DNA from 3 places in the Mesorhizobium sp. NPDC059054 genome. Region 3 is predicted to be linked to each of the others. Evidence: predicted binding sites of a transcription regulator. Region 3 holds the regulator's gene; each other region holds the start of a gene.
What was found. Region 3 encodes LexA, which represses DNA repair genes until DNA is damaged. Its sites were predicted from a motif close to TGTTCNNNNTGTGTTCNG; they were not measured.
Positions count from the first base shown of each region.

Region 1: the regulator LexA is predicted to act here: its motif matches at 5,098-5,115, upstream of recA (recombinase RecA).
Region 2: the regulator LexA is predicted to act here: its motif matches at 7,954-7,971, upstream of ACFWXH_RS03280 (sel1 repeat family protein).

Region 1 covers NZ_JBHYHV010000001.1:844,887-854,564, reverse strand. Annotated here, with positions in the region: gene ACFWXH_RS04060 (glycerophosphodiester phosphodiesterase family protein) at 1-949, shown strand, start outside; gene alaS (alanine--tRNA ligase) at 1,017-3,677, opposite strand; gene recA (recombinase RecA) at 3,885-4,973, opposite strand; gene ACFWXH_RS04045 (carbohydrate kinase family protein) at 5,234-6,178, shown strand; gene ACFWXH_RS04040 (pseudouridine-5'-phosphate glycosidase) at 6,242-7,159, shown strand; gene ACFWXH_RS04035 (TfoX/Sxy family protein) at 7,163-7,486, opposite strand; gene ACFWXH_RS04030 (GFA family protein) at 7,597-8,094, shown strand; gene sufA (Fe-S cluster assembly scaffold SufA) at 8,191-8,577, opposite strand; gene ACFWXH_RS04020 (SUF system Fe-S cluster assembly protein) at 8,713-9,105, opposite strand; gene ACFWXH_RS04015 (cysteine desulfurase) at 9,111-9,678, opposite strand, start outside.
Region 2 covers NZ_JBHYHV010000001.1:686,104-695,781, forward strand. Annotated here, with positions in the region: gene ACFWXH_RS03230 (uracil-DNA glycosylase family protein) at 1-206, opposite strand, end outside; gene ACFWXH_RS03235 (hypothetical protein) at 338-982, opposite strand; gene ACFWXH_RS03240 (hypothetical protein) at 1,036-1,680, opposite strand; gene ACFWXH_RS03245 (electron transfer flavoprotein-ubiquinone oxidoreductase) at 1,907-3,586, shown strand; gene ACFWXH_RS03250 (DUF922 domain-containing protein) at 3,704-4,306, shown strand; gene ACFWXH_RS03255 (DUF922 domain-containing Zn-dependent protease) at 4,400-5,008, shown strand; gene ACFWXH_RS03260 (AMP nucleosidase) at 5,026-6,528, opposite strand; gene ACFWXH_RS03265 (hypothetical protein) at 6,723-6,917, opposite strand; gene ACFWXH_RS03270 (hypothetical protein) at 6,941-7,099, opposite strand; gene ACFWXH_RS03275 (DUF2147 domain-containing protein) at 7,313-7,654, opposite strand; gene ACFWXH_RS03280 (sel1 repeat family protein) at 8,108-8,374, shown strand; gene ACFWXH_RS03285 (branched-chain amino acid ABC transporter substrate-binding protein) at 8,679-9,678, shown strand, end outside.
Region 3 covers NZ_JBHYHV010000002.1:1,148,688-1,158,365, forward strand. Annotated here, with positions in the region: gene ACFWXH_RS13345 (ComEC/Rec2 family competence protein) at 1-1,800, shown strand, start outside; gene lexA (transcriptional repressor LexA) at 1,822-2,544, opposite strand; partial or broken gene ACFWXH_RS13355 (hypothetical protein) at 2,816-3,017, shown strand; gene ACFWXH_RS13360 (DUF1236 domain-containing protein) at 3,079-3,408, shown strand; gene glp (gephyrin-like molybdotransferase Glp) at 3,474-4,679, opposite strand; gene moaC (cyclic pyranopterin monophosphate synthase MoaC) at 4,679-5,164, opposite strand; gene trpC (indole-3-glycerol phosphate synthase TrpC) at 5,166-5,978, opposite strand; gene trpD (anthranilate phosphoribosyltransferase) at 5,989-6,999, opposite strand; gene ACFWXH_RS13385 (SurA N-terminal domain-containing protein) at 6,996-8,891, opposite strand; gene tpiA (triose-phosphate isomerase) at 9,010-9,678, shown strand, end outside.

The DNA of each region.
Region 1 (9,678 bases), on a different contig from region 3:
GGCACTCGCCGCCGCCACCACCATATGGGCGCTCAACAGCAGTCTGCTTGCCGGCACTCCGGAGCAGCGACCGATGCTGATCGCGCATCGCGGGCTCGGCCAGACCTTTTCGCCCGTCGGCATCGGCAACGACACCTGCACGGCCGATCGCATCTATCCGCCGGAACACACACATCTCGAAAACACCATCGAGGGTTTCCAGGCGGCATTTGCGGCCGGCGCCGACATCGTCGAACTCGACGTCCACCCGACCACCGATGGTGACTTCGCGGTGTTCCATGATTGGACAGTGGATTGCCGCACCGATGGCAAGGGCGTGACGCGCGAAAAGAGCCTCAAGGAATTGAAGGCCCTCGACATCGGCTACGGCTATACCGCCGATGGCGGCAAGACCTTCCCGTTCCGGGGCAAGGGCATCGGCCAGATGCCGAGCCTTGGCGAGGTGCTCACCGCATTTCCGAACAAGCGTTTCCTGATCAACATCAAAAGCGATGACATAACCGAGGGCCGTCTGCTGGCAAGGAAGATCGGGGCGCTGCCGCCGGAACAGCAGAAACTCATCATGGTCTATGGCGGCGGCAAGGCGATCGATGCCTACAAGGCCGCCCTGCCTGACGCCGTTGTGCTGGGAACGGATCGCGTCGTCCCCTGTTTGATGCGTTATGCCGCGCTCGGCTGGAGTGGTTATGTGCCGGAGGACTGCCGCAAGACGCTGTTCATGCTGCCGGCCAACTTCGCCCCCTTCGCCTGGGGCTTCCCCAACCGGCTCAGTGAACGGCTGGAAACCAACGGCTCGACACTGGTGATCCTCGGCGACAATGATGGCTCGAAGTATTCGACCGGCGTCGACGACATCACAACGCTCAAGAAACTGCCCGCCCGCTTCGACGGCGCCATCTGGACCAACCGCGTCGACCGGATCGGGCCTGCGGTAGCTGCCCCGCAATAGCCGATGCCGGGAGTTTCCCCCGGCATCGATTGCGGCTCAGATTGTGGATTGAAGGAAGGAGCGCGCCCTAAGCAGCCAGTGCCGCTTTGACCGCCGCGATGGCGTCATCGGCCTTGGAAGCGTCGGGACCGCCAGCCTGTGCCATATCCGGCCGACCACCGCCGCCCTGCCCGCCGAGCGCCGCGGATGCAACACGCACCAGATCGACGGCGCTGAAACGACCGGTCAGGTCCTCGGTGACCGCGACGACGACACTTGCCTTGCCTTCGGCCTCGCCGACCAGCACGACAACGCCGGAACCTAGTGCCCTCTTGCCCTCATCGGCGAGCGGCTTCAGGTCCTTCGGCGAAACGCCGCTGACGGACTTGCCGAGGAAACCGACACCCGCCACCGTCTCGGTGGCATTCTCGGCCGCACCGGCGGAACCACCACCCATGGCAAGCTTCTTACGGGCATCAGTGAGTTCACGCTCCAGCTTCTTGCGTTCGTCCAGCAGGGTTTCCACCCGCGCGAGTACATCGGCCGGCGAAATCTTGAGCGTCGCTGCAACCGCCTTGAGGCGCCGATCCTGCTCATCGAGATGGCGGCGTGCCGCCTCACCGGTCAGCGCCTCGATACGTCGAACGCCGGCCGCCACCGGGCTGTCGGAAACGATGCGCACCAGGCCGATGTCGCCGGTCGACTTCACATGCGTGCCGCCGCAAAGCTCGATCGAATACGGCCGGTTGGCCTTCTCGCCATGCAAGGCCGTGCCCATCGACACGACGCGCACCTCGTCACCGTATTTTTCGCCGAACAGCGCCATGGCGCCTTCCGCGCGTGCGTCGTCCACCGACATGAGCCGGGTCGTGACCGGGCTGTTCTGGACGACGATCTCGTTGGCCATGCGCTCGACCTCTTCCAGCTCTTCCGGCGAGATCGGCTTGTTGTGCGAGATGTCGAAGCGCAGCCGCTCCGGCGCCACCAGCGAGCCTTTCTGGGCGACATGCGTGCCCAGAACCTCGCGCAGCGCCTCGTGGATGAGGTGCGTAGCGGAGTGGTTGGAGCGCAGGCGCGTCCGGCGAGAATGGTCGACTTCGAGCTCGACCGCAGCTCCCGTCTTCAGGGAGCCCTTGGTCACCTTACCCTGGTGCACGAAGAGGCCATCGGCCTTCTTCAGCGTGTCGGTGACATCGACACGGAAACCCTCACCGACGATGGTGCCAGTGTCCCCCATCTGGCCGCCGGACTCGCCGTAGAACGGCGTCTGGTTGACGATGATCGCAACGCTGTCGCCTTCCTTGGCGTCGTCGACGACCTTGCCGTCGCGCAGGATAGCGGTGACGATGCCTTCGGCCTTTTCGGTCTCGTACCCGAGGAACTCGGTGGCGCCCGTCTTGTCGCGCACGGAGAACCACACGGTCTCGGTTGCCGCCTCGCCGGAACCGGCCCAGCTTGCACGCGCTTCCGCCTTCTGTCGTTCCATCGCATCGGTGAAACCGGCAAGGTCGACTGAGATACTGCGCTGGCGCAGCGCGTCCTGCGTCAGGTCCAGCGGGAAGCCGTAGGTGTCATAGAGTTTGAAAGCGGTCTCGCCGTCCAGCATGTCGCCGGCACCGAGCTTGTCGGTCGCGTCGGCGAGCAAGCCAAGGCCGCGCACCAGCGTCTTGCGGAAGCGGGTTTCCTCCAGCTTCAGCGTTTCGGTGAGCAATGCTTCACTGCGCACCAGTTCCGGATAGGCCTGCCCCATCTCGCGTACCAGCGCAGGTACCAGCTTCCACATCAGCGGCTCATTGGCACCGAGCAGCTGCGCGTGGCGCATGGCGCGACGCATGATGCGGCGCAGCACATAACCACGGCCCTCGTTGGACGGCAGAACGCCATCGGCCACAAGGAAGGACGACGACCGCAGGTGATCGGCGATCACACGGTAGGACGCGACATTCTCGGTGTTGGGACCGTGTCCGAGTGCGGACGAAGCCGCGTCGATCAGATGACGGAAGAGGTCGGTCTCGAAAACGCTCTCCACACCTTGCAGGATGGAAGCCATGCGCTCCAGGCCCATGCCGGTATCGATCGACGGACGCGGCAGGTCGATGCGTTCGTCCTTGGTGACCTGCTCATATTGCATGAAGACCAGGTTCCAGAATTCGAGGAAGCGGTCGCCGTCTTCTTCCGGGCTGCCGGGAGGGCCACCCCAGATGTGCTCGCCGCGGTCGATGAAGATCTCCGAACACGGGCCGCAGGGACCCGTATCGCCCATCGCCCAGAAATTGTCCGAGGTCGCAATGCGGATGATGCGGTCATCCGAAAAGCCGGCGATCTTCTTCCAGTAGCCGGCCGACTCGTCGTCGGTGTGGTAGACGGTGACGAGCAGCTTGTCCTTCTTCAGACCGAAATCCTTGGTGATCAGGTTCCAGGCGAGCTCGATCGCGCGTTCCTTGAAATAATCGCCGAACGAAAAGTTGCCGAGCATCTCGAAGAAGGTGAGATGACGGGCCGTGTAGCCGACATTGTCGAGATCGTTGTGCTTGCCGCCGGCGCGCACGCTCTTCTGCGCGGTCGCGGCGCGCGAATAAGGCCGCTTCTCCAATCCGGTGAAGACGTTCTTGAACTGCACCATACCGGCGTTGGTGAACATCAACGTCGGGTCGTTGCGCGGCACCAGCGGGCTGGAGGCGACGATCTCGTGCCCTTCCTTGCGGAAATAGTCGAGAAAGGTCGACCGGATATCGTTCACGCCACTCATCGAAACTGCCTTTATGGTGAAGCCGCCGGCCGGGCCGGTGGAAATGGAATAGGCCTTTTAGCGGCAGCCTTCCAGCCTGTCCAGAAACAGCAAAGGCCTGTACGCGGAGACCAAAGCCGCCGCTGGAAACGCAAACCGCCGGCGCGAGGCCGGCGGTTAAAACATTGTCGTCAGGCGATGAACTGCCCCTTACGGATGAACCGACAGTTACCCTTCCGCAGCGTCGTCGAGATCGTTGTCGCTGTCGCCACCATTGTCGAGGAACTTCTCCGCGATCAGCCCGGCATTCTGCCTCAGCGCCTGCTCGACCTCACGGGCAAGATCCGGATTGTCGCGCAGGAACTGCTTGGCGTTTTCACGACCCTGACCGAGACGCTGCGAATTATAGGAGAACCAGGCGCCCGATTTCTCGACGATGCCGGCCTTGACGCCGAGGTCGATCAATTCGCCGGTCTTGGACACGCCCTCGCCATACATGATATCGAACTCGATGACCTTGAAGGGTGGGGCCAGCTTGTTCTTGACGACCTTGACGCGGGTCTGGTTGCCGACAACCTCGTCCCGGTCCTTGATCGAGCCGATGCGACGGATATCGAGGCGCACCGAGGCGTAGAACTTCAGCGCGTTGCCGCCGGTGGTCGTCTCCGGCGAACCGAACATGACGCCGATCTTCATGCGGATCTGGTTGATGAAGATGACCATGGTGTTGGAGCGCGAGATCGAAGCGGTGAGCTTGCGCAGCGCCTGGCTCATCAAACGAGCCTGCAGGCCGGGCAGTGCATCGCCCATCTCGCCTTCGATTTCCGCGCGCGGGGTGAGTGCTGCGACCGAATCGACCACCAGAACGTCGATAGCGCCGGAACGCACCAGCGTGTCACAGATCTCCAGCGCCTGCTCGCCGGTATCCGGCTGCGAGATCAGAAGGTTCTCGAGATCGACGCCCAGCTTGCGGGCATAGACCGGATCGAGCGCATGTTCGGCATCGACGAAGGCGCAGATGCCGCCCTTCTTCTGCGCTTCCGCCACCGTGTGCAGCGCCAGCGTGGTCTTGCCCGAGCTTTCCGGCCCGTAAATCTCAACGATACGGCCACGCGGCAGACCGCCGACGCCGAGCGCGATGTCGAGGCCCAGCGAGCCGGTCGGCACCGTCTCGATCTCGACTGCCTGCTCATTGGCGCCGAGCCGCATGATCGAGCCCTTGCCGAATGCCCGTTCGATCTGCGACAGCGCAGCGTCGAGAGCTTTTGTTTTGTCCACCGAATTGTCCTCTACAAGCCTCAAGCTATTCTGAGCCATGATACATCACCCCTTGGTCGTCAATGAAGGCCGGACTGCCTGGTTATCCCTGTAAATATGTACCCTTTTTGTTCCGTTTTGACAAGGCGATCCAACATCTTGAAAAATATGATAAATCCATATTTGTTCCTTTTTTGTTTTGTCAGGAGTGTCCAAAAAGTATTCTCACGCATGGACATCACATTGCCGCGACGCGGCGGCCATCGATTCGGCATCGCCATAGCCGGGCACAGCAGGACCGCCTCCATCGAGGTGCCGGCATGAGCCCCACGCCAAAGCTTTTCGCGGCCGGCGGTGCCCATATCGATCGACGCGGCCAAGTCAGCGGCCCCTATGTGCCGGCGGCGTCCAACCCAGGCACGATGCACGAGGATGTCGGCGGCGGCGTCTTCAACGCCCTGCGCACAGTCGTGCGACGCGGTGTCTCTGCTTCGCTTATATCGGTGCGCGGCGGCGACACGGCAGGCGAAACAGTCGCGCGGACGATCGCGCAGGCCGGCATCAAGGACCTTTCCGTCACCTTCCTCGATCGGACCACGCCGAGCTACACGGCGATCCTCGACAGCGAGGGAGAGCTTGTGGTGGGCTTCGCGGACATGGGGCTCTACGACCTCGCCTTCCCGAAACAGATGCGGCGCGCCAACATTCGTGGCGCGGTAGAGGCGGCGGACGCGGTGCTGTGCGACGCGAACCTGCCGACCGCAGCGCTGGAGCGGCTGATGGCACTGGCCGACGCCAGACCCGTCTTCGTCATCGCCATTTCGCCGGCCAAGGTGGTGCGCCTCGCCTCGCGGTTCGAACGGCCGGCGCTGGTGTTCATGAACCGCCGCGAGGCAGCCGCGCTGACTGGCCTTTCGCGCGAAGCGTCTGAGACAGAACTGGTGACGGGGTTGCGTGGAATCGGCCTGCGTGGCGGCGTGGTGACAGCGGGAGATCGCCCTGCTCTCGGTTACGACAAGGACGGCGCCTTTTCGATCGCGCCGCCTCCGCCCAAGACCGTGGTCGACGTGACCGGCGCGGGCGATGCGCTGGCGGGAGCCACCACCGCGGCGCTGCTGCGCGGCCTGCCGTTACGCACCGCTTTGCGTGAGGGTGTTGCCGCTGCGGGACTGGCCATTGAAAGCCCGCTCTCCGTGCCCGGCTTCACTCCGGCATCCTTTGCCGCAGCCCTGGCTCTTGTGCCGGAAGCGCGGGAAGTGGCATGAGGACGGCAACCCAACTGTTGAACGGCTGTCCGCAAACCGCGTGATGCCGACCGGAGATTTCCTATGACGCTCGAAACCGCTCGCCCCTATGTCGACATCCACGCGCCCGTGGCCGAGGCGCTGGCGGCGGGTCGCCCGGTGGTGGCGCTTGAATCGACAATCATCACCCACGGCATGCCCTATCCCGACAATGGCGCCATGGCGGCCAATGTCGAAAAGATCATTTCAGATGAAGGCGCGGTGCCGGCAACGATCGCGGTGGTCAATGGCCGCATCAAGATCGGCCTGTCCGACGGCGAACGGGAATCGCTTGCGATGACCGGTGACGCCATGAAGCTGTCGCGCGCCGACTTCGCCTTCGCCGTCGCCGAAGGGCGCACCGGCGGCACGACGGTGGCCGCCACCATGATCGCGGCGCATATGGCCGGCATCAAGGTATTTGCCACCGGTGGCATCGGCGGTGTGCACAAGGGCGCTGAAAAGAGCTTCGACATCTCCGCCGATCTCGACGAATTGGCGCGCACGCCGGTCATCGTGGTGTCGGCCGGCGCCAAGGCCATTCTCGACATCGAGAAGACGCTGGAGGTGCTGGAAACGCGCGGCGTGCCGGTGATCGGCCACGGCTGCGAGACGATGCCGGCCTTCTGGTCGCGTCAATCGCCCTTCCGGGCACCGCTGACGCTGGATGCTCCTGAAAAGATCGCCAAGCTGTTCAAGACGCGCCAGGCGCTTGGTATCGACGGCGGCGTGCTGGTGGCCAATCCGGTGCCGGTGGCCGACGAAATCCCTGCCGCCGAGATGGCCGGCTATATCGAGGCCGCGCAGAAGGCTGCGGAAGCGCAGAACGTAACCGGAAAGGCGGTGACACCGTTCCTGCTCGGCAAGATCCTGGAGATCACCAACGGCCGCAGCCTGAAGACCAATATCGCGCTGGTGGAAAACAATGCCCGCGTTGCGGCAAGGGTCGCCAAGGCACTGTAGAAACTATTTTCCGGAGCGCAGGCCAGCCTCGTAGGATTTCCTTGCCCAGGCAGCCATGTCGTCCGGGTCGTCGGCGGCTCCGTCCGGCAAGGTCCAATAGGGCATCGCCACCTGTTTACCGTGACGCGAGCCCACATAGGTCCATTGCGTGCAGCCGGCCGCGGCGAATTCGCGGCCTAGTTCGGCGTCGGCCTTCAGCATCAATTCGCCGCGCAGTTCGATGGCGACGATGACGCCATCGAAATAGATGCCCTTGCCGCCAAACAAGCGACGGATGCTGACCGGGCCGAGGCCGGCGAAAAGGTCGCTGATCGCGTCATTGTCCATGGCACGATCTTGTCATGAACCTTGATGATCGTCACGACGCAACCAAAGCTCTGCTGACAGGTTTAGCCCCTGCAACGTGTAGGATTTCGGACGAAACCGAGGAGACCGCCATGCCCATGCTTCTTCAAGGCTCCTGCCGTTGTGGCGCCGTCCACTTCCAGGCGGAAAGCCATACGCCCGCGCCCTACCAGCTCTGCTATTGCTCGATCTGCCGCAAGCAGCAGGGTGGAGGCGGATATGCGATCAACCTCGGGGCCGACTCCGCAACGCTGAAGATAACCGGCAAGGAGAACCTCGGGGTCTATCGCGCCGAAATCCAGGACGACGAACACCCTGTGTGCGAGACCTCCACGGGCGAACGCAATTTCTGCAAGAAATGCGGTTCGGCACTGTGGCTCTACGATCCGACCTGGCCGGAACTCGTGCATCCATTCGCATCGGCCATCGATACAGAGCTGCCTGAGCCGCCGGAGCGCACCCATCTGATGCTGAAATACAAAAGTAGCTGGGTGAAGCCCAACATTCGCGATGCCGACAAGGTCTTCGATCTCTACCCCGAGGAATCGATCGCCGCCTGGCATCGACGAACGGGAATGTGGGTGGAGTGAAGATCAGGCTTTTCCGGCAAAGTCCTCAAGCGCCTTGCCCATGCCGCCACCCACGCGCCGTTTGGGCGAGAAACAGGCGTTCTCCGTCGAAAAATCTCACGCAGCGCTTTGAGCGCGGGCTTCGGCCAATGCCTTCAGATCGGCAGGTTTCAATTCCACGGATTCGCCGCAGCCGCAGGCCGAAGACTGGTTCGGGTTGCGGAAGGTGAAACCGGTTCGCAGCGTGGTGCGCTCGAAATCCATCTCGGTGCCGAACAGGAACAATGCCGCTTCGGGCGCAACGTAGACGTGCGCGCCGTCGCGCTCGACGTGATCGTCCTTGGTGTTGGGCTCGGTCACTAGGTCGACCGTGTATTCCATGCCGGCGCAGCCGCCCTTCTTGATGCCGAGACGGATGCCCTGCGCGTTTTCGCGCGTGGCCATGATCTCGCGCACACGCTCGGCGGCCTTGTCGGTCATTGAGATGACGGCGAAACGTCCCATGTCATTCTCCAGTTTCACGCGGGTTCAAGGCCCACGGAACGAGTCTAGCTATAAGATGGTGAAGTTTTCACAGCCATGCAAGACGGCCAGAAAAAGTGTAGAGTGTCCTTTGCACGTCCGAAGACGCGCGGCGCTCTAATACCACCCCACCGCGACCTGAGCCTCTTCCGACATGCGGTCGGGCGTCCATGGCGGGTCGAACACCATCTTGACCTCGACACCTGAGACACCTTCTACGGTGCCAACCGCGTTCTCGACCCAACCAGGCATCTCGCCGGCCACCGGACAGCCTGGCGCGGTCAGCGTCATGTCGATCTTGACCGTGCGGTCGTCCTCGATGTCGATCTTGTAGACCAGTCCGAGTTCATAGATATCTGCTGGGATTTCCGGATCGTACACCGTCTTCAGCGCCGAAACGATGTCGTCGGTGATGCGCGCCAGCTCATCGGCTGGAATGGTGGAAGCGGGAGCAGCATCCGCCGTGGCGGTCTGCAATGCCTCTGTTTCGGTGATCGCGGCGTCTTCCATGGTTCTTACCCGAAGAATTTCCGTGCTTTTTCCAGCGCCTCGACGAGGGCGTCAACTTCGGCGCGCGTGTTGTACATGCCGAAAGATGCCCTGCATGTGGAGGTAACACCGAAGCGTTTCAACAGCGGCTGAGCACAATGCGTGCCCGCGCGGACCGCAACACCCTGCCGATCAATCACCATCGACACGTCGTGGGCATGGATGCCCTTGAGTTCGAAGGAGATGATGGCGCCCTTGTCCGGCGCGTCGCCGAAGATGCGCAGCGAGTTGATCGAACGCAGCCGCTCATGCGCATAGGTCTTCAAGTCGGCCTCATGCGCGGCAATACGCCCGCGCCCCACCTTTTCCATATATTCGAGCGCGGCACCGAGGCCGATCGCCTGCACGATCGGCGGCGTGCCGGCCTCGAAACGGTGCGGCGGGTCGTTATAGGTGACGATATCTTCCGTCACCTCTTCGATCATTTCACCGCCCCCCATGAAGGGCCGCATCGCCTCGAGCCGCTCCTTCTTGCCGTAGAGCACACCGATGCCGGAAGGACCGTAGACCTTGTGGCCGGTGAAGACGAAAAAG
Region 2 (9,678 bases), on a different contig from region 3:
GCCGGCGCACCCGCAGACTGATTGCGACGATCCGGGGAGGACGGCTGTTCGGGAGCGGAAGCCGCACGCGCGGCGCTGCGGGCTTGCGCCGCCTCGGCGAAGCGGTCCACCGGCTCTTCCGTCAAGGCCTCATCGACCCCGGCCTCCGCATAAAAGGCCAGCAACTCGTAGAAGTCCGGTCGGTTGTGGGAAGGGGCGGCATTCATGGCCGCACCATCTTCCGACGGGCGCCAAATTGCAAGCTCGGGGCAGGTTGTGTTCGGCTGGTTCAACCCATTTGATCCTGCCTCCGACCTATCGGCAGGGGATGAAGACCGATCCGGTATTCGGCACGAGCTCAACTCGAGGGGACATGCGGCTCTTGCACCATATAGATTGCCAAGTGCGGCGTGTAGTCGGTGACCAGGAATTCGAATTCCGCGACATGTCTGGGATCGGCAAGGCCATTCTTGAACAGGAGCCGGTCGTAGGGGCGCATTTCCCTGTGGTATTCAGCATAGTTGGCCGAATGGATGTTGTCGGGGTTCACATTGCGCTGGTCGAAGGAAAGCCCGTCGGCATCGTCGCTCGGGTAGTCGACGGCGGATTGAAGTTCGAACGCGAACTCGATCCAAGGCTCGCCGCTGTTGTTGAGCGCGTTGATGCGCAGGTAAAGCTGTCCGGAGGCATAGTCCCCGGAGGGATCGAAGGGCACGGTTGGCCGCGTGGTGCGAATGGTCAGCGTGACGGGCGCTGGTGAATCCAGCTCTTCGTCGATCACAGCGGGGTCGTTGCGTGTCCCTTTGCCGGAAACGTTGGTGATATGGAAACCGCCGAGTTCGTCCGAAACGGAATAGGGGCCGCAAGACCAGGCCTTGTGCCCGTCGGCGTGGCTTGGCGACGGTGCCGCTGCGAGAAAACCGATAAGGATCGCGAGCAACACCAGGCCACGGGTGGCGGGAGGGCGCCACAGTGGAAACAGTGTCCGGATGGTACTGCTCATGAGACGAGTATGGCTGATGGCGAGCTTTTCGAAAAGCTCGCCACAATGAGCCATCAACTCGACGGGATGCGCGGATCCTGCATCAGATAGAAGGTCCAGCGTGGGGTATAGTCGGTGATAAGAAATTCGAATTCTGCCGTTTCCCGTGCATCGACCTTGCCTTTGGTGAATAGCAGCCGGTCGTAGGGTTCGAAATTGCGGTCGAAAGTCGCGAAATTTGAGGACGCTATATTTTCGGGCGTCTTGTTGCGCTGGTCGAAGGAAAGACCGTCGCCGAACACGCTCGGCTGGTCGAGGACTTCCTGCAGTTCGAACTGGAACTCCACCCAGGGATGGCCGCTGCTGTTGAGCGTGTTGATGCGCATGTAGATGATGCCGCTGGCATAGTCGCCCGTGCTGTCGAAGGGCTGGATCGGCTTGATCGTGCGGATTGTCAGGGTCACCGGCGTCGCTGAACTGAGTTCCTCGTCAATGACGATCGGGTCCTTGCGCGTGCCCTTGCCGGAAACGCCCCTGATGCGGAAGCCACCGAGTTCGTCGGAAAAGGAATAAGCTCCGCTTTCCCAAACCTTTTGTTTCTTTTGAGCCTGGCCCGGAGAGACTAACAGGAGAAAACCGAGGACAGCCGCCGGCCACAGCAGGCCTGAAGCGGAACAGAGGCGCGATGTTGCTAAGCCGGCTGGCCCATGAATGCGCATGAACAGGACTATGACCGATATCCGGTGTCTCGAAAAGCGTCAGTTTTCAAGCATGTCGCGTAATTGACGTTTACGTGAACGTAAAATATTCTGGAAAACGTGACGGCTTCACCTGTGGCGAATGCGGTGCCGTCGTTCCGTGCCGGTTTCGCGTCGCGGAATGATGCGCTATGGAGCGCATGAGCCAGCAATATGCCGGAACGGCAAGCCAGTGCGGAGGGACCTGATGAGCGAAATCGAACGCGAGAGCATGGAATTCGACGTGGTGATCGTCGGCGCTGGGCCGGCGGGGCTCGCCGCAGCGATCAGGCTCAAGCAGGTCAATCCGGATCTTTCCGTCGTGGTGCTGGAGAAAGGCGGCGAAGCAGGCGCCCACATCCTGTCCGGCGCGGTCGTCGATCCGATCGGCATTGACCGTCTTCTGCCCGGCTGGCGCGAGGACGGGGATCATCCGTTCAAGACAGAGGTCACGGCAGACCATTTCCTTGTGCTGGGACCCGCCGGTTCGTTCCGGCTGCCGAATGTCCTCATGCCGCCGCTGATGAACAATCATGGCAACTACATCGTCTCGCTGGGCAATGTCTGCCGCTGGCTGGCTGGCAGGGCAGAGGCTCTGGGCGTGGAAATCTATCCCGGCTTCGCCGCTGCCGGCCTTCTCTACAATGAGGAAGGCGCGGTCACCGGTGTCTACACCGGGGACATGGGGGTGGAGAAAGACGGGTCGCACGGGCCGAACTTCGCGCCCGGTATGGCACTGATGGGCAAATATGTGCTGATCGGCGAGGGCGCACGCGGTTCGCTCGCCAAACAGCTCATCGCCAAATACCAGCTTGATGCCGGCCGCGAGCCGGCCAAGTTCGGCATCGGTCTCAAGGAACTGTGGCAAGTCAAGCCGGAGAATCACAAGCTGGGTCTCGTCCAGCATTCCTTCGGCTGGCCTCTCGACATGAAGACCGGCGGAGGCTCCTTCCTCTATCATCTCGAGGATAACCAGGTGGCGGTCGGTTTCGTCGTCCACCTCAACTACAAGAACCCATATCTGTCGCCCTTTGAGGAATTCCAGCGTTTCAAGACGCATCCGGCCATCGCGCCGACCTTTGCTGGCGCCAAGCGTCTCGGCTACGGCGCCCGCGCCATCACCGAGGGCGGCTGGCAGTCGGTGCCGAAGATGTCCTTCCCGGGCGGTGTTTTGATGGGCTGTGCCGCCGGCCTCGTCAACGTGCCGCGCATCAAGGGTTCGCACAACGCCGTGCTGTCCGGTATGCTCGCCGGCGAGCATGTCGCGGAAGCCATTGCCGCCGGTCGCGCCAATGACGAACTCGCTTCCTATGAGGAAGCCTGGCGTGGCAGCGACATCGGCAAGGACCTCAAAAAGGTACGCAACGTCAAGCCGTTGTGGTCGCGTTTCGGCACCATCGTCGGCGTCGGCCTTGGTGGCCTCGACATGTGGCTGAACACGCTGTTCGGTTTTTCGCCCTTCGGCACGCTCAAGCACGGCAAGACGGATGCCGCTTCGCTCGAGCCGGCATCGAAACATCAGAAGATCGTCTATCCGAAGCCCGATGGCGTTCTGACCTTCGATCGCCTCTCTTCGGTCTTCCTGTCCGGCACCAACCACGAAGAGGACCAGCCGGTCCACCTTCAGGTCAAGGATGCGACATTGCAGGTGAGCTCGGAACATGACGTCTTCGGCGGCCCGTCGACGCGTTACTGTCCGGCTGGTGTCTACGAATGGGTGGATGCCGAAGGCAACGCCGCGGCTGATCCGTCAGCCAAGGATGTGCGCTTCGTCATCAACGCGCAGAACTGCGTGCACTGCAAGACCTGCGACATCAAGGACCCGAACCAGAACATCAATTGGGTGCCGCCGCAGGGTGGCGAGGGCCCGGTCTACCAGAACATGTAGTTTCGAGAGTAAGGCGCCAAAAGGAACCTAAGCGCCTTAATTCGACCGCAAGGCAGCTTTTATCATCCTGTGCTCGCACCCCAAGAGTAATAAACTGGGCGAGCCGGGAGGGTATTGATGCGCCGGTCCATTTTCTGCAGTCTCGCCGTGCTGGCGGTAGTTGGCACGCTGCCAGGCATCGCAATGGCCGGTTCCAAGGTCGTCACCCACATCCGCACCTATGACATCGAAGGCGAGAGTGGCAAGGCGCTGATCGAAGCCATGGACAAGAGCGGTCCCAAGCACGGGTTCTTGACCCGAGCGATTGCGCAGACTTCCTACACCGTCGAGTGGGACTTCGACCTGAAGGCCAAGGCGGATGTCTGCCATCTCAGGGCCGCCAGCGCGACGCTGGACATGACCTATATGTATCCGCGCGTGACGACGCCCATGTCGCCGGCGCTGCGCAAGCGCTGGCAGCGTTTCTTCGCTGGCGTGCGGGCGCATGAGCAGACGCATGGCCGCATCGCCAGGCAGGGAATAGCCGCTGGCGAACGCGCCGTTGCAAGTCTTGCCGTTGCCAACGACCCGCACTGCATCAAGACGCAGCGTGAAGCGCAGCGGCGGGTCGATGCGATCTACGACGAATACGAGGCCAAGCAGGTCGTCTATGACCAGCGTGAGCATCGCGAAGGTGGTCGTGTGGAAGCTTTGGTCGCCAAACTTGTAAAAGATCGCTGAGGCCCGCGGCTTCGGCCTTCATTTCCACTTTGATCGTTGCCTTTCCGCCTTCTATGGTGCGCGCGCAAAACCGCATCATGGCCAGGGGACGGCATGACTCCAAAGACTGGGCTTGGGATACTGACGCTGACGGCATGTGCGGCAGTGCTTCTGGTGGTCGCACCCGCTGCCGCTAAGACGATCGAGCAGGAGAAACCCTACGCCGTCACTGGAACAACCGGTGCCGAACTCTACGCATCGATCGGCCAGAACGGGCCACAAGTGGGAAGAAGCGGTGGCCGTGTCATCGCGCACACCTTCTTCAAGCTCACATGGAGACGAAACTACGTGCCGGAAAATGGCGGCTGCACGCTGAAGTCAGCAACGCCAACGCTCATCATCACTTACACGCTGCCCAAACCGGCAAATCCGTTGCCGCCAGTGGTGCAGAAACGCTGGGATATCTTCATCGAAGGTCTTCGTCGCCATGAGAAGGTGCATGGCGAGCACATCAAGGCGATGCTGGCGCGTATCGAACAGACCACCATCGGCGTGTCCGTGTCCAAGGATCCCGGTTGCCAGAAGATCCGCCGGGAAATCCAGAAACCGCTTTCCGACGCTTCAATCGCGCAGCGTCAGCAAAGCCGCGATTTCGACCGCATCGAGATGGGCTCGGGCGGAGTGATTCAGCGGCTCATCCTCGAATTGGTGAACGGTGACTGACGGCTGGTGCCGGTTGTCTATTGAAATGCGGTTTCCGAGAAGGAGCGCAGCTTGCGCGAATGCAGTCGCTCCATCGGCATTTCAGCCAGCTTCTGCATGGCGCGGATACCGATGGTGAGATGCTGCGACACCTGCCGTTTGTAGAATTCGGTTGCCATACCCGGAAGTTTCAACTCGCCATGCAACGGCTTGTCCGAAACGCATAGCAGCGTGCCGTAAGGCACACGGAAACGGAAGCCGTTGGCCGCGATGGTCGCCGATTCCATGTCGAGGGCGATCGCGCGCGATTGCGATAGCCGCTGTACAGGCCCGCGCTGGTCGCGCAGTTCCCAGTTGCGGTTGTCGATGGTGGCGACCGTGCCGGTACGCATCACCCGCTTGAGATCGTAACCGGCAAGCCCCGTCACCTCGGCCACTGCCTCTTCAAGCGCCACCTGCACCTCCGCAAGCGCCGGCACCGGCACCCATACAGGCAGGTCGTCGTCCAACACGTGGTCTTCGCGAACATAGGCGTGCGCGAGCACATAATCGCCCAGCGCCTGCGTGTTGCGCAGGCCGGCGCAGTGGCCAAGCATCAGCCATGCATGCGGACGCAGCACCGCGACATGGTCGGTGATCGTCTTGGCGTTGGAGGGGCCGACGCCGATATTGACCATGGTGATGCCGCCGTGGTCGCCGCGCTTCAGATGGTATGCAGGCATCTGCGGCAGGCGCGGTGGCGCCACACCTTCGCTTGCCGTCGTTGCGCCGGGTTTCGTCACCACATTGCCCGGCTCGACGAATTCCGTGTAGCCCTCGCCACCCTTCGCCATCAGATCGCGCGCCATCGCGCAGAATTCGTCGATGTAGAACTGGTAGTTGGTGAACAGCACGAAGTTCTGGAAATGCTGCGGGCTTGTCGCCGTGTAGTGCGTCAGCCGGTGCAGCGAATAGTCGATGCGTTGCGCGGTGAACGGCGCCAGCGGTCGCGGGTCCCCCAGCGCTACCTCGAAGGTGCCGTTGGCGATCTGGTCATCGGTTCCGTCGAGATCCGGCACGTCGAACAGGTCGCGGATCGGGCGGCGGATGCGCTCGGCTGCCGCGCTGTCGACATAGGTTCCTTCGAGAAAGGCGAAATGCACCGGGATCGGCGTCTCCGATTCCGAAACGATCACGGGTACGCCATGGTTGCGCATGATCAGCCGGAGCTGTTCTGTCAGATAGCTTTGGAAAAGATCCGGTCGGGTGATCGTGGTCGAGAACTGGCCGGGGGTGGGCATGTGCCCATAGGCCTGGCGCGAATCCACCTGGGTGAAGGAATTGGTGACGACGCTCACCTCGGGATAGAAGGCGCGGTAGCGTTTGTCGTTATCGCCACCGGCGGCCAGCGCCGAGAAGGAATCGCGCAGGAACTTGGTGTTGCGTTCATACAGCGTATGCAGCGCCTCGACGGCCTTGCCCGCATCGTCGAAGGATTGCCGGGCATAGGGCTCCGGCATGACCACGGTTTCGATGGCTTGTGGGTAGATTCGGTTTTCCATGACCCATTATAGAGATGGAAAATGACAGTTGGGAGGGGCAGCCTCGCCAAGTCGGATTTGTATCTGCTTTTTTAGATGTGGTTGAAAGTTCTGCACTTCAACGCATGCCCCCGAGAATCGGCTTCGATTTCGGACCATACGCCAGATCAAACTGACGGAGCGTCCTTTATGCGTCCCGATGGACGCACGGCACTCTAACCGCGCTGCAGGCTCACCAGCAGCACCAGCCCGAGCCCCTTCTTCTGGAGTGCCGGTGCTTCGATGGTGGAGCCGGCATTGGTGCGCATCGTCGGCACAGCCAGGACTGGAGCCGCCAGAAGCATAAGGATCAGCGTCGCGCGCGGCAGAAGCTTCAAGGCGGCGAGGGCGTTTTGGGCAAACGAGGTCATGGCGGTTTTCGTGTTGTTGTCGGTCAATCGGCTGCAAATGAACTGGAGCAGGCGATGCCGCATCGCAGGCCTGCCAGGTCCCAATCGCCACCTGGACGCTTGTGTTCGGCGACCAGGATCGCGAAACCCATGCCGAACAGCGCCGTCAGCAGGCAGACGATGGTGAAGCGGCGCGCGAACATCTGGGTGTCTCTCCTTCAATGCTGGGGAGAATGCCCGAACGCGGCTGAACCCCTTCTGAGGTTGCCGTTCATCCACTGTTCAAAATGATTGACGGGAACTGGGACGTTGCGTCTCCTTCTTCCGAGGAAGGGGGAGAGGCACCGCAATTGACCGCATAAAAAAAGGCGTTTCCGGATCCGGAAACGCCCTGCTGTCATCCGCTTACAGGCGGGCTATAGTTTGTTCCAGGTCTGGCTCTTGCAGATCAGGCCGCCCAACACGCAACCGCTCATCTTCAGAGAGCTGCCGGAGAGCGAAGCCTTACCGTTATAGGTCTTGTCGGTTTCCGGGTCGGTGATGGTGCCGGCATATTTGCCGTCGCCGGCTGCCTTGAAGGAACCGATCGTCTTGCCGGCATGCTTGCCGGTCTTCAGAGTGATCGAGAACGAGCCGCTGCCCGAGATCGCGGCGGTCGCGCCGGATGCGGTCTTCCAGTTACCTTCGATCGGATCGGCGAGCGCCACACCCGACATGATCAATGTGGCAGCGAGTGCCAGGCCCACTTTGCGAAACATCGAGTTCCTCCTCCCTTTGCGCTTCAACTGGACACAGGGTCCAGCCTCTCCATCCCTTACGCCTGGTGAAGCTAATCCAGTCCCTGACAAAACAAAAGCCGTGCCGCTGGGGAAGGAAAGGGGGTTTCTTTGATCTCCGGAAGGCCGTCTGAAACCACGATTTTGACTTCTTACCAAAATGGAAGCTTCGCCGTGGTTAGCGAAACCTTGTTTTCGCATCCGCGAATTTTCATCGAATTTGAGCGGAAACCCAGCAATTGCGCTCTTCCTATCCTTAACGGTTTCTCACGTTTACTTCTTGTTTTAGCTTTGTTTTCCTCAAATTAAGCACGCCGTTTAACGACGGATTCAAGCGTCCCCGGCATCCTTCGAAGCATCGGAAGAGCGCACGTCCACACCAAGAAACGGACGGCGGCTTTCAGGAGCAAACAGGGTCAGACAAGGGGATTTCAAATGGCACGTTTCGAGATGCTTGAAGCAGGGATCGGCACGATGGGCGCAACCGCGCAGGCCGACATTCTCTTCGAACTGGGCATGATGTACGCGACCGGCCGCGATTGCGAGACCGATGTCATCGCTGCTCACAAATGGTTCAACATTGCGGCCATCAAAGGTTCGCTGCGCGCTGCGGAATGGCGCTCGGAACTCTCGTCCGCCATGTCCAAGGGCGAGATCGCACAAGCGCTGCGCGATGCGCGCGATTGGATGACGACGCACTGATTTCCGTTCCCAAAAAGGACGGCAACACCGCTCCAACGGTGATCATAAGTGAGAGAAGACGGCCGGCAATCCGGACCGTTCGGAAAACAGGGAAGATGACGTCTCCAGCGTTAAGCGGAGAGCGGTCAACGAGAAAAACCGCGACCGGTCGTGACAAGACCGGCGCGGTTTTCGCTTTCGGGGAACGATGCGCTGGGCCGAATTTGACCATACATTGCTGTATGGAGGTCTTGACGAAGAGGGGTTTTTTCTCTCATTCCAACCATGCGCCGCCAAACGGCGCGCAACAAATGGGAGAGTCGAATTGAAAACACCAAAATTACTGGGCGTATCCCTGCTCGCCGCGGCGCTCAGCGCCTCGGCGGCTTATGCCGAAGATATCTCCATCGCGGTGGTTGGTCCGATGACGGGACAGCTCGCCACGATCGGTGATCAGTTCAAGCAGGGCGCGCAAGCCGCCGTCGAGGCGATCAACGCCGCGGGTGGCGTGGAGGGGCGTCAGATCAAGCTGGATGTCGAAGATGACCAGTGCGACCCCAAGCAGGCGGTTTCGGTAGCCAACCGTATTGTCGGTAACGGCGTCAAGTTCATCGACGGGCATGCATGTTCAGGCTCGAGCATTCCGGCCTCCGCCGTCTATGCGGAAGCTGGTGCGCTGATGATGAGCCCCGCCTCCTCCAACCCGATCATGACCGACGACGCAGCCAAGAAGGGCTGGTCGACGATCATGCGTCTCTATACTCGTGACGATGCGCAGGGCGCTTTCGTCGGCCCCTGGATCGCGAAGAAATACGCGGGCAAGAATGTTGTCGTTCTGCATGACAAGAGTGCCTACGGTCAGGGTGTCGCCGATGCGGTGAAGCAGACCATGAACGAGGGCGGCTTGAAGGAAGTCCTCTACGAAGGCATCAACGCGGGTGAGAAGGACTATTCGGCGCTCGTCACCAAGCTGAAGGAACTGAAGGCCGACGTCGTTTATTTCGGCGGCTATCATCCGGAAGCCGGTCTGATCCTGCGGCAAGCCTCTGAGCAGAGTTTCAAGTTCCAGCTCATCATGCCGGATTCGATCGCCAGTCCGGAATTTTGGCAGGTTGCCGGCCCGGCCGGCGAGGGCACGATGTTCGTGTTCCCGTCCGATCCGCAGGCGCGGCCGGAAGCCAAGGACGCCATTGAGAAGATCAAGGCCAAGGGCTTCGTGCCGGAAGGCTTCACGCTGTTCTCCTACGCCACGATCCAGGCTTTCGCCGAAGGCATCAAGCGTGCAGGTAGCGACGATCCGGCCAAGGTCGCCGCTGCACTGAAGG
Region 3 (9,678 bases):
CGCTTGATGCCGCCGGCCGGCCCGGTGCGACCTGGTGGCTACGACTTCTCCTTCGAAAGCTATTTCGACGGCATCGGCGCGACCGGCTTCTTCATGGGCAAGCCGAAGCTCGCATCAGATGGGGAGAGCATTGCGCCGCTCACCACACGGCTGTCGGTCGCGGTCGAACGCGCGCGCGAGGTGATCGCCGATCGCATTCGCGCCTCGATCGGTGGATCGGAGGGCGAGATCGCGGCAGCGCTGATCGTCGGTGTGCGCGCCGGCATTCCAGATTCCGTCAACGAAGCGATGCGAAGGACGGGCATCTATCACATCATCTCGATCTCCGGCCTGCACATGGCAATGGTGGCCGGAGCTATTCTGCTGCTGCTGCGCGGCACATTTGCTCTGTTCCCCGATTTTTCGACACGTCGACCGGTCAAGAAATACGCCGCTTTCGCGGCCCTCTGTTCGATTGCGGCGTATCTGGCGATCTCGGGTGTGGTGGTGGCGGCCGAGCGCAGCTTCATCATGCTGGCGGTCATGCTGATTGCGGTGTTGTTCGACCGAGCGGCGCTGTCGATGCGCAATCTTGCAATCTCGGCGGTGATCGTGATCCTGACCGCACCGCATGAGGTGGTTGGTCCATCTTTCCAAATGTCGTTTGCGGCGACCGCTGCACTGATTGGTGCTTACGCGGCTTGGACAGAGCGCCGTAGCGCAATGCCCACTGCTCCGCCGCCGGTGCGCTCGTTTGCTGGGATACTCGTGCACAAGTCGCTGATTGCGGTAGGCGGCATGGCGGCGACCTCGATCGTTGCTGGGCTGGCAACGGCACTCTTCGCGGTCTGGCATTTCCAGCGTGTCTCGCCCCTCAGCCTGTTCGCCAATCTGGCCGTAATGCCGGTGGTTTCGCTCATCATGCTGGCCGCTGTTTTCAGCGCATTTGCCATGCCGTTCGGCGCCGACTGGCCGTTTCTCTATGTGATGGGCAAGGGACTAACGGTGATGATGGCGATCGCCGAATGGATTTCCATCCGCTCCCCCGTCGACGGAGTAGGGCTCGTCTCGACCCAGTCAGTGCTCTTCGTCACCGCAGCGCTCGCCATCGGCGCGATGACCACGACATGGTTGCGCTGGCTGGCGCTGCCTTTTGCGCTCGCTGGTATGCTGACGATGAGCAATGTCGAAACGCCCGACGTGCTGATCTCCGAGGATGCGCGTCTCGTCGCGCTGCCGATCGGCGACGATGAGGTCGCCGTCAGCCGAGCGCGGCCCAATGTTTTCACGCTGGACAATTGGCGTCGCGCACTCAATGTGGAGACGACGGTCTTGCCGGAGGATGTTTCGGCTGACGTTGAAATGACCGTTGAAAATGTGCTCGACATGCCTTTCGGCACACCCTTCCTATGTGCACGGCGCCTGTGTTTCGCGCGCCATCCGTCGGGTGCGGTCGTGGTGATGACTGCATATGCCGATGCAGCGAAATCGGCTTGTGGGGTCGCCTCACTCATTGTCATCGACGATGCCACCGCATCCGACCCCTGCAACGACCCGGCGATCTTGGTGGTTACCAAGAAGGATCTCGCCCGCACCGGCAGTGCGGCGGTACGATTTGATGTTTCTGCTGATAAACCGGCTAATATCCTGTTTGCGCTCGAGAGCACAAATCGACCCTGGCATGCACAGCGCATGTTCACCCGCGAGGCGAGGGGGCTGCCACCGCTTCCTAAAAAAGCGTTCAAATCCAAACGTCGGGATGATCAGCTTCACCCGGCTGCAGAACCTGCCACAATTCCTGATGTGCGGCCGGCTAAGTGACTGCGAAATTAGGCCGTTCACTCAATAGCGGCGGATCAACCCAACCAGCTTGCCTTGTACTTTGACCCGGTCCGGGCCGAAGATGCGGGTCTCATAGGCTGGATTGGCGGCCTCCAGCGCGATCGAGGCACCCTTGCGACGGAATCGCTTGAGTGTCGCTTCTTCCTCGTCGACGAGCGCCACGACGATTTCGCCAGGATTGGCCGTATTGGCATTGCGGATGATGACCGTGTCGCCGTCGAAAATACCGGCCTCGATCATGGAGTCGCCTTTGACTTCCAATGCATAGTGCTCCCCCCCCGCAATCATATCGGGCGGCACGGAGATCGAATGGGTGCGGTGCTGGATCGCGTCGATCGGTACGCCGGCGGCGATGCGGCCCATGACTGGGATGGAAACGGAAGCCGTGGCATCGTCGTCATTGCCTGGGGCCTGCAGGCGTTGCGGTTCCTTCGGTGCAGGCCGCCCCAGACTGCCCTGGATGACAGCGGGCGAAAATTTCCGAGCCGCATTGAGGCCGGGCGCGATCGAATCGGGAAGCCTCAACACTTCCAGTGCACGCGCCCGGTTTGGCAGCCGGCGAATAAAGCCGCGCTCTTCCAGAGCGGTTATGAGGCGGTGGATGCCGGACTTCGAGGCAAGATCCAGCGCTTCCTTCATCTCGTCGAAGGAAGGCGGAATTCCGCTTTCCTTCAGCCGTTCATGGATGAAGAGCAAAAGCTCATGTTGCTTGCGTGTCAGCATAGCCACCCTCCGTGGAACGGAACCAGAATCAGAAAAACAAATCCAGAACAAACACTATCTGTTCCATTTGTGTTCCGCAACCTTTTAAAGTTTAATGAATTTGTTGACGCTTTGTTCAGTGTAACGGCTGGTGCGGCTACCCGTCTGTTTCGAAAAGTCCTGCCGAGGGGTCAATTCTCACATTTCCGGAATGTGCCAAAGCTTGCGCCTCGTGAGGCGTGCGTCCCGACGTCACTCGTGTGGATCGCCGCATCGAAGCCTTCTTCAACGCCTCTGGAATACCCTTGCCAGGAGCACTGACGGCGAAACCGTCGTCAACGTCGAGGCAGGGCGCCGGCAATATCGATGAGTTCTTTTCCGATCCGGTGTTCGTGGAGAAATTCCGTAAGCTGGATGCCATCTCGAAAAGTGAGTTCCATACCTTTCCTTGTGGTTCGGCACAAAGTTGCCGCAACAAGACCTTAATTCATTAGGAACGGGGCCGTTGACGTCCGCATTCCTCCTTCGGGCAATCGTGCTTGAAAGGAGAGAACGATGAAACCGCTTCTTCCGATATATGCCGTTTGCGCAGTCCTCGCAGGCGCTGCTGCCAGCCACGCACAGGATACCGTGGTGGTCCCGGCACAACGGCCAGGTACAGTGGTGATCCAGCCGGAGCAGAAGACCGTCATCCGCGAGTATGTTCGTAAGAACCCCGTGGCTTCGATCAATGTGCTCGGGTTGGAGCTCAATCTGGGCTCGAGAGTACCGGAGACGGTAACCCTGCATGAAGTTCCCGATACACGATATCGTTACACCGTCATCGACAACAGGGCGGTTCTTGTGGATCCGGAAACCTATGAAATCGTTGAGGTCTTGAACTGATCCGATGGTTGAAGCCCTGGCTGCCGAGAGACAGCCGGGGCTTTGCTATCTGCCTTCTTCTCAGATCAGCGCAGCATCAGCACCTGGCACGTGGAGCCGGCTTCGGCCTTGGGTGCATGTGGCGGGCGAATGATCAGCCCGTTGGCATCCGATAAAGCACGAAGCATCGAGGAATCCTGAACGCCGAACGGCGTCGCGGCCAATCTGCTGCCATCCTGTTCGATCCGGGCACGGATGTAGTCCTGCCTGCGGTCATTGGCCGCCATATTGGTTGTGAGGCTTGCCTCGCGGATATCCTGGCTGAAGGGGCGGCCGCCAAGACGGGCAAGCAGGGGTTTCAGGAAAAGCTGCGAACAGACCAGGCTAGCCACTGGGTTTCCAGGCAAGCCGATGCAGCGGATCGCACCCATGCGGCCAAACATCAGCGGCTTGCCTGGGCGCATGGCGAGCTTCCAGAAGTCCAGCGTCATGCCTTCGCTGGTCAGAACATCGTGCACCAGGTCGTGATCGCCGACGGAGGCGCCGCCAAGGGTGACGATGACGTTGGCGCCGGCTTCGACAGCCTGTCGTACCGCCGCGGCGATGGCGTCCTTGCGGTCGGGTGCGATGCCGAGATCCAATGCATGCGCACCGACGGCCTGGGCCGCAGCTGCCACACCATAAGCGTTGGAAGAGATGATCTGGTCCGGTCCCGGCACGCTGCCGGGTGGCAGTAATTCGTCACCCGTGGCGATGATAGCAACCAGCGGCCGGCGCACCACGGCAAGTGCCGGATGGTTCGCAGAAGCGGCTAGCGACAAAGCTGCGGCGTCGAGCACGCGGCCTTTTTTGAGCAGAACATCGCCAGTGTTGAAATCCAGCCCTTTGCGGCGGATGTTGCGACCTTCGGATGCGGATTCCAACACTTCGACGGAGCCATCGCCCAAGTCGCGCACGTTTTCCTGGATGACGATGGTGTCGCTGCCGGCGGGCAGTGGTGCACCGGTGAAGACGCGCACGGTCTCGCCGGTACCAACGGCGCCCTGAAACGCACGGCCGGCTGGCGCGCTGCCGATCACCTTCAACGTCACCGGCGTTGCGGCCACATCGGCGGCCTTTGCCGCATAGCCGTCCATAGCGGAGGCATCGAAAGGCGGCTGCGTGCGCAACGCCGCCAAGGGGGTTGCCAGCACCCGATCGAAGGCGTCGGTCAATGCGACGGTCTCCGCAGCGAGCGGTTCGGCGTCGTCCAGCAGTCGCTGCAGCGCTTCTTCGACCGGCACCAGCGACATCAGGTTTCCACCCTGTAATCGCCTGATTTGCCCCCGGTCTTTTCCACCAGGCGGATACCGGAAATAACCATGGCACGGTCCACTGCCTTGGCCATGTCGTAGATGGTCAGGCATGCAACCGAAGCGGCGGTGAGCGCTTCCATTTCGACACCGGTCTTGCCGGTAACGCGCGCAAGCGCGGTGACCTTCAGGCCGGGCAAAGCGGGGGCTGGCTCGATATCGACAGATACCTTGGTCAGCAGCAGTGGATGGCAGAGTGGGATCAGGTCATGTGCCTTCTTGGCTGCCATGATGCCGGCGATGCGAGCAGTGCCCAGCACATCGCCTTTCTTGGCATTGCCGTCGAGTATCATGGCGAGCGTTTCAGCCTGCATCGAGACGAAGCCTTCGGCCAGCGCCGTGCGCATGGTCTCGGCCTTGTCACCGACATCGACCATGTGCGCTTCGCCTTGCGCACCGAGATGGGTGAGGGTGTTCCCGGGCATCTCAGACAGCCTCGGCCCTGGTTTCGAGGCCCAGCAGCGCACGTGTCGCCGCAGTCACATCGGCCTGCCGCATCAGGCTTTCGCCGACGAGGAAAGTGCCGATGCCGCTCTTTTCCATGCGGCGGCAGTCGTCATGGGTGAAGATGCCACTTTCGCTGACCAGCAGACGATCGGAAGGCACCATTGCCGCCAGCCGTTCGGACGTTTCGAGACTGGTCTCGAAGGTGCGCAGATTGCGATTGTTGATGCCGAGGAGGCGCGATTCGAGTTTTAGGGCGCGCTCCGTCTCCTCTTCATCGTGGACTTCGACAAGCGCGTCCATGCCGAGTGAAAGGGCGGTTTCTTCAAGTTCCGCAGCCAGTTGATCGTCGACGCTCGCCATGATGATGAGAATGGCGTCCGCACCCCAGGCACGGGCCTCGTAGACCTGATAAGGATCGAACAGGAAATCTTTGCGCAGCGCAGGCAGATTCACCGCCTTGCGAGCGGTGGTGAGGAATTCCGGCGCACCCTGGAAAGATGGCGAATCAGTCAGAACCGACAGGCAGGCGGCGCCGCCGGCCTGATAGGCCTGTGCCAGCGACGGTGGGTCAAAATCGGCGCGGATCAGCCCCTTTGACGGGCTCGCCTTCTTGATCTCGGCGATCAGCGCAAAGGCGCCGGCAGCGCGTTTGGCTTCAAGCGCGGCCAGGAAACCACGCGGATGGTCGGTATCGGCTGCACGTGCCTTGATCTCGGTGAGCGGCAAGTGCGCCTTGGCGGCGGCGATCTCCTCGCGCTTGTAGGCTTCGATCTTTCGCAGGATATCGGCCATTGTCCTGACTCTATTCGTTGGAGACCTTGACCAGCGTTTCCAGCACAGCCCGGGCTTTGCCTGTGTCGATCGCTGCTGCGGCTTGTCTCACGCCGTCTTCCAGCGTCGCGGTCCTGCCAGCCACCACGAGGCCTGCGCCGGCATTCATCAGCACCGTATCACGATATGCCCCCGGCACACCGGAAAGCAGCTTGCGCAACGCTTCGGCATTGTAGGCGGCATCGCCACCGCGCAGGTCCTGTTTGGTATAGCGTTTCAGCCCGACCATCTCCGGCGTCAGCTTGAAGGTGCGGATCGCGCCGCCGACCAGTTCAGCAATTTCCGTCTCTCCGGTCGTGGTGATCTCGTCATAACCGTCGCCATGCGCCACCCAGGCGTGGTCCGCACCCAGTGCCTTCAACGTTTCTGCCACCGGAACGATCCATTCCGGCGCGAACACGCCGACCATTTGACGGCCGACGCCGGCCGGATTGGAGAGGGGCCCAAGCAGGTTGAAGATCGTGCGGGTGCCGAGTTCGCCGCGCACCGGACCGACATGTTTCATGGCAGGATGATGCGATGGCGCGAACATGAAGCCGACACCGGCCCTGGCAATGCAATCGCCGATTGCTTCGGGCGTCAGGTCGATCTTGATACCGAGCCCGGTCAGCACGTCGGCCGAACCGGTTTGCGAGGACAGGCCGCGATTGCCGTGCTTGGCCACCGGTACGCCGGCGCCGGCAATGACAAAAGCGGATGCCGTCGAAATGTTGAGCGAATGCGAGCCGTCGCCGCCGGTGCCCACGATATCGACCGCGCCCGCAGGTGCCACGACACGCAGCATCTTGTCGCGCATGGTCGCCACTGCGCCGGAAATCTCGCTGACGGCTTCGCCACGCACGCGCAGCGCCATCAGAAAACCACCGATCTGGCCGGGCGTGGCATCGCCCGACATGATGATGTCGAAGGCCTCGCGCGCCTCGTCGAAAGAGAGCGTGTTGCCGGCCGCGACCTTGGCGATATGAGGCTTCAGCGCACTCATTGGATCTGCTGGGCCTGCTCGATCGCGACCTGGTCGACCTTGACGCTGAACTGGGACTGCAACTGCGCGACCAGTTCCTCCAACAGATCGTCGGACATGCCGGATGCGAAGGACTTCTTCACATCGTCTGGAACTGCCGACGCATCGGCACCGGCCGGTTCGAACACTTCGGCGACCTTGAACAAGATCTTGGCGGTGCCTGTCGGGGCCGAGACGATGCCGGAACCACCTTCCGCCACGGCAAATACGGCCGCCGTGCCATCCTTGCCGAAATCGGCGTCATCTGCCTCGCGTTTCAGGCCGCGCTTGGTCTGCTTTTCGAGCTTCAGTTCGCCTGCGACGGCGTCGAGAGTCGCACCTGACTTGACACTCTTCTCGAGCTCCTCGGCCTTGGCGACAAGCCGCTTCTCGGCCTCGGCCTCGGTCCAGTCGGCAACCACCTTCTGGCGCACTTCGTCCAGCGTGCGGTCGCGAGCAGGGGTGACGCCGTTCAGCTCATAGAAGACATAGCCATTGTCGGCGGTGGTCAGCCCCTCGTTCTCAATACCCTGCTCGGCATCGAAGACGGCGCGGATGAGCGACACCGATTCCGGCAGGCCGGTGACGACGGTGCCGTCCGGCTTCTGACCGGTACGGTCGATGGCCTCGATGGGAACCATCTTCAGTTTCAGCTTTTCGGCAGCCTCCTGCATGGTGGAGCCACCAGCGCGGGCGTCTTCGTAAGAATCATGCGTGTCGAGCAGGATGCGGCTCGCTTCATTGACGGCCAGTTCCTTGCGGATCTGATCGGACACCTCAGCGACTGGTTTCACCACCTCCGGCTTGATCTCGGTGACGCGAAGCAGCAGGGGACCGAAGGCGCCCTTGACGACCGGGCTCACCTCGTTGGCCTGGAGAGCGAAGGCGGCGTCCGCGACGGCCTTATCGGCAATCTTGTCCTTGGCCAGCGTGCCAAGCAGCGTATCGGCCTGGGTCTTGCCTTCCGCTGTCACCAGCTTGTCGAAGGTCGCGCCGCTCCGCAGCGAATCGAATGCGGCCGTTGCCGCTTCCGGCGACTTGAAGACCAGCTGTTCTATGGTGCGTGTTTCAGGCGTTGTGTAGCGGGCCTTGTTCTTCTCGTAGTCGTCCTTGATCTGCTGCTCGGTCACCGCGGAAAGATCCATGATGTCCTCCGGCTCGAGACGGACATAGGAGAACTTGCGGTATTCGGGGGCGGCATACTTCTTCTTGTTGGCTTCGAAATAGGCCTTCAGATCGCTGTCGGACGGCGCCGAGATCGGTTCGACCAGGGATTTTGGCAGAACCAGATAATCGATGGTGCGGTCCTCGCCTCGATAGAGCGCAACGGCCTTGAGGAAAGTATCCGGCGCTTTCATGCCGTCGGATACGGCCTCGACGATCTGCTGGCGGGTCGCTACCTGGACGCGGTTCTTCAGATAGTCTTCCGGCCGCATGCCGATCTGGCGCAGCACATAGTCGAACAGACGGCGATCGAACTGGCCATCGCCACCCTTGAAAGCGGGGTCCTCGCGGGTGAGTTCGGCGACGCGGTTCTCGGAGAGGCCGAGGCCAAGCTTGCGGGCCTGTTCGTCCAGCACGGCGCCTGAAACCAGCTGAACCAGCACGCGGTTGTCGATGCCGAGCGCTTTGGCCTGCTCTCGTGTCAGCCGCTGGCCGAACTGCTGTGACATGACGTTGAGCTCGCGGTCATAGGCGAGGCGGTATTCGGTGACGGAAACGGACGTACCGCCTGTATTCAGCACGCTGTGGTGCCCGGCAATCGTACCCATCACGCGGCTGGAGATACCCCAAACGGCGAAGCTGACCACCAAGAGGGAGAGCAGGGCTTTCGCGACCCAGGTTCCCGCCGCGCTTCGCAATATAGAGAGCATGATGTTGTCCGTATTGAAGTAAGCCAAGCGCAATAGCGTCCTTCAAGCCTACTGTCGATTGCTTTGTGGTCTGTTTTTGATAGGGAAGGCCCCGACAGAACGATCGGAGAACCGCAGAATGACGCCAGACATACGTCCCCTCGTGGCAGGCAACTGGAAGATGAACGGAACCGGCGCTTCGCTTGGCGAACTGCGTTCAATCGGCCATGGCTTCATGGGCGCCCTCAACGCGAAAGCGGATGCGCTGATCTGTGTCCCGGCGACCCTGCTGTCGCGCGCCGCAGACGTGCTCGCGGGCACGCCAGTCAAGGCTGGCGGCGAGGACTGTCACGCCAAGGAGAGTGGCGCGCACACCGGTGACATCTCGGCGGAGATGCTGAAGGACGCCGGCGCCAGCCACGTCATCGTCGGTCATTCCGAGCGTCGCACCGACCATGGCGAGGACGATGCGGCTGTCCATGCCAAGGCGCAAGCCGCCTGGCGCGCCGGGATCGTCGCCATCATCTGCATCGGGGAGACCCGGGAACAGCGCGAGCAGGGCGCTACGCTCGACATTCTGTCGCGCCAGATCGCCGGTTCGGTGCCCGCAAATGCGACAGCCGCTGGGACGGTCCTGGCCTATGAGCCAGTCTGGGCGATCGGCACCGGCTTGACGCCGACCACTGCCGATGTGGCGCAAGCGCATGCGCATATCCGCGCCAAACTCGCCGAAAAACTCGGGGCGGCAGAAGCGGGCAAGGTCCGCATTCTATATGGCGGTTCGGTCAAGCCATCCAATGCAGTCGAG